One region of the Lysinibacillus sp. CD3-6 genome, then DNA from elsewhere that is predicted to be linked to it. Evidence: riboswitches for the same ligand, from Rfam matches in the RefSeq annotation. Region 1 holds a riboswitch; the other holds the start of a gene.
What was found. Region 1 has a riboswitch for S-adenosylmethionine ahead of FH508_RS19255 (methionine ABC transporter ATP-binding protein). Riboswitches for the same ligand answer to the same signal wherever they lie in the genome.
Positions count from the first base shown of each region.

Region 2: linked by a shared signal. The riboswitch ahead of metA (homoserine O-acetyltransferase MetA) and the one ahead of FH508_RS19255 (methionine ABC transporter ATP-binding protein) in region 1 are both predicted to bind S-adenosylmethionine.

Region 1 covers NZ_CP085880.1:3,852,581-3,854,790, reverse strand. The annotation lists gene FH508_RS19265 (toprim domain-containing protein) at 220-561, shown strand; gene FH508_RS19260 (thioredoxin family protein) at 575-886, shown strand; SAM riboswitch class I at 942-1,046, shown strand; gene FH508_RS19255 (methionine ABC transporter ATP-binding protein) at 1,130-2,158, shown strand; gene FH508_RS19250 (methionine ABC transporter permease) at 2,148-2,210, shown strand, end outside.
Region 2 covers NZ_CP085880.1:2,336,848-2,339,057, forward strand. The annotation lists gene panF (sodium/pantothenate symporter) at 1-463, shown strand, start outside; gene FH508_RS11340 (nucleotide excision repair endonuclease) at 564-935, opposite strand; SAM riboswitch class I at 1,256-1,365, shown strand; gene metA (homoserine O-acetyltransferase MetA) at 1,472-2,210, shown strand, end outside.

The sequences.
Region 1 (2,210 bases):
CGTTTTTTATTATATAACACAGGTATGCAATTGTTTTTTGAGCTGTACAAAGCGTGACTCTTCAAGTAAATGAAAGTCCAAGTAACTCACATAAAATGTTATCCAAATTGCAAAGTGACATATAGAAAATATTGTTAACGTGTAGATCTATGCATAGTGTGGAATCCTATAATTGCAATAAATTGTTGTCGTAGATAACTGCTAAATGGGGGTGGCGTGATGTTCGAAGGGAAATGTTTAATTGTGGAAGGCCGTTCGGATAAGCTTCAAATAGAACCTATTTTGAGTGAAGATGTTACAATACTTTGTACAAATGGTACAATTGGTGTGCATCAATTAGAAGAATTACTCGACCCATATGAGGGCTATGAGCTCTATACATTTTTTGATGCAGATGCATCTGGAGATAAATTACGAGCATTGATGGACAGACATTATCCTGAAGCAGAGCATTTGCGAACGATGCCTACTTATAAAGAAGTAGAAACTACACCGAGGAAAGTGCTTGCAATGATTTTATTGCGTGCGCATTTTTCCATCCATAATGAATATATTTTGTAAGGTTGGTTGAAAAATGGAAGAATGGTCAAAAGAGCAGTGGGAAACAGCAGTAAAATCTGGTGAAAAAACTGCCTTTTATTTATATACACCGATGTGCGGAACGTGTGCAGTTGCATCTAAAATGATGGATATCATAGAACAATTATTGCCACAGTTAAAATTAGGCAAGGCAAATATTAATTTTTTAGAGCAAATAGCTTATGATTTTCAAATCGAAAGTGTACCGTGTTTACTCGTTAGTGATGGTGGATCAGTTAGAGAAAAGGTTTATGCATTTCAATCCGTACCTTTTTTATACGAATTGTTAAAAAAACCAATTGACTGAACTTTGCTAGCATGGTAAAGTAACAATTATATTAAAAACTATTAAATATATCGAACTCTTATAAAGAGCGGCGGAGGGAAGTGCCCTATGAAGCCCGGCAACCATCACAAATGTGAAAAGGTGCCAAATCACTCAAAGATTTTTCTTTGAAAGATGAGAGAACGGTTTAGCGTATAAAGTACGTGACCCCTTCTACTTGTCTGTGAGTGAAGGGGTTTTCTATATGAGAAAAGGAGTTTCGCTATGATACAGCTTCAAAATATTACGAAGAAATACAAAACCGCAAATGGCGAATTAACTGCTGTTAAAGATGTTAATCTTACAATTAACAAAGGTGAAATTTTTGGCATTATTGGCTATAGTGGCGCTGGTAAAAGTACGATGATTCGTTTATTAAACGGTTTAGAAAAGCCGACAACTGGGTCGGTGAAGGTGAATAACCAAGAATTTTCATCTATTAAGGGTCAAAAGTTGCGTGATGCTAGACAAAAGGTAAGTATGATTTTCCAACATTTTAACTTACTTTGGTCAAGAACAGTTGCAGAAAACATTGCATTTCCACTTGAAATTGCAGGTGTAGCTAAAAGTGAGCGAGACGCACGTGTGAAAGAACTTATTGCACTTGTTGGTTTAGAAGGTCGTGACAAATCGTATCCATCACAACTGTCAGGTGGTCAAAAGCAACGTGTTGGCATAGCACGAGCACTTGCCAATAATCCTGAAGTGCTGTTATGTGATGAAGCTACATCAGCACTGGATCCAGAAACAACGGATGCAATTCTTGATTTGCTTGTCGATATAAACGAACGATTAGGCTTAACAATCGTATTAATTACTCATGAAATGCATGTTATTCGCAAAATCTGTCATCGTGTAGCGGTAATGGAAGCTGGAGAAATTGTTGAACGTGGTGAAGTACTACAAGTGTTCCAAGCACCACAAGCAGCGATCACTAAAAAATTCGTATCACAAATTACCGATACGAAGGAAACGCAGGAGACAGTTGCACAGCTTAGAATGAACTATCCAACAGGACACCTTGTTAAGCTTGTATTTGTTGGTGAAAAAACAGAGCAGCCAGTTATATCACATTTAGTAAAACAGTTTGATGTAGAAGTTAGCATTGTCCATGGTAATATCTCGCAAACGAAAAATGGTGCATACGGTACTCTTATTGTACAAATTGATGGTACAGAGACAAATGTAGCAGCTGCATTAAATTATTTAAATACAGTTGAAGTACAAACGGAGGTGATTGCAAATGCTAACTAGTCTCTTTCCGAATGTCGACTGGGAAAAAATGTGGACAGCCACATATGAAACA
Region 2 (2,210 bases), 1.5 Mb from region 1:
ACCGATGGCAGCCACGATGTCTACGGTTAATGCACTACTGATGTTAGTTAGTTCAACCGTTGTGAAAGATATTTATTTAAACTATGTGAAGCCAACTGCCAACGACGGGGAGATTAAGCGGGCAAGCTTTATTGTCACTACCGTAATTGGTTTAGCGGTCGTTGTATTTGCGTTAAATCCACCAGATTTACTTGTTTGGCTTAATTTATTTGCATTTGGTGGCCTAGAAGCTGTCTTTATTTGGTCAGTCGTCCTAGGATTATATTGGAAAAAGGCCAACAAATATGGCGCAATTGCTTCCATGATTACGGGCATGACGTTATACATTGTGATTGATCGCTTTTATCCGTCAATCTTTGGTATGCATACAGTGACAATCCCGATAGTAGCTTCATTTATTATCTTTGTTGTTGTAAGCTTACTAACAGCTAACAAATTTAAAGACGAAAAAATATTTATCTAAATACCAAAAACCCACGAGAGATACCTCTCTCGTGGGTTTTTTTATATGAATAACGCTAAAAAAGAAAACCGTTAGCAAGTGGTTGCTAACGGCGTTTATCTTAATAAAATACTTTTTCAAGATTATATTTTGCGCGGAAAGTGTTAATAGCATATGTTTCGTAAATTTCACGTTCCATTGGATCATCAATTTCATACACTTCAATTTTGAAAATTTCATCACGATATTTTTTCATTGGTGATACGTTATCTTCAAAATGCTTTTTAATGCGTTGACGAATTTTGCGCGCTTTTCCTACAAATAATAGCTCATTTTTTTCGTTGTAGAATAAGAATATGCCACCTTTTTCGCGAGTGATTTTATGGAAATCAATAAAACCATGGAATGGTGTGATTTCTACATCACCTGGTTTTAATACTTGCTCACGTTGACGAATTACTAAGTCTGGTTTTGGGAGTTCAATTTTAATCAAAATATTTCACGTTCCTCTCTGTTACTAAAGGTATATGTTAACATAATACCTCCATGATTACCATTACGTTTTCTTCTACAAAAATCAATTTACAATGCATGAATGTTTATCGGGTTACAATTGTCATTGGTTTGTCATTTACGAAGGCTAATTGATGTAAAAAATGATATTTAACCAGTAGATACGTAACTCACAAAAGAAATAGATACTTTAATGATAGTGTTCATCAAAAAATAAACTTCCATTCATTTAAATACTAAATATTCTATGTATTATTGAAATTCTTAATTGTTCATGATACAATTCTTTTTAATTAAATAATCTTATCAAGAGAAGCTGAGGGATTTGGCCCTATGACGCTTCAGCAACCTCTAACAATGTTAGAAAGGTGCTAATTCCACCAAAGGATGTTTCCTTTGAGAGATAAGAGTGAACGTGATAATTATCCTTCTCATTCTTGCTCTAATGGAATGAGGGGGATTTTTTAATTTTTAAATAGATAGAGAGAAAAAAATTAAAGAAAAGGGGAATACAGCATGCCTATTAATATTCCGAAAAACTTACCAGCTGGAGAACATTTACGTGGGGAAAAAATATTCGTTATGGAAGAAGACCGCGCTAAAACGCAACAAATTCGTCCTTTAAATATTTTAATTTTTAATTTAATGCCAGAAAAAGAAAAAACAGAGCTACAATTACTGCGATTGCTCGGTAATACACCATTACAAGTGAATATTACATTTTTAAATACAGCAACACATGAGTCTAAAAACGTGAGTAAATCACATTTACAGCTATTTTACTCGACGTTTAAAGAAATTCGCCATCGCCGCTTTGACGGTATGATTATTACGGGTGCGCCTGTTGAAAAAATGGCATTTGAAGAAGTGAATTATTGGGAAGAAATTTCAGAAATAATGGATTGGTCTGTGAAAAATGTTACGTCCGTAATGCATATATGTTGGGGTGCACAAGCTGCACTATATCACCATTACGGTATCGGTAAATTTGAGCTACCAGAAAAATGTTCTGGCGTCTATTCACATGTCATTACCGATTTAACGGTCGATTTAGTGCGCGGCTTTAGTGACTTATTTACAGCACCACATTCACGCTATACATCGGTTTCCATTGATGAAGTACGTAAGCACCCAGATTTACGCTTACTGTCCTATTCAGAAGATGCTGGCGTCTTTATCGTGCAGTCAAAGGATAATAAGAACATAATGATTACAGGTCACTTAGAATACGACGCGACAACATTAGCTGATGAAT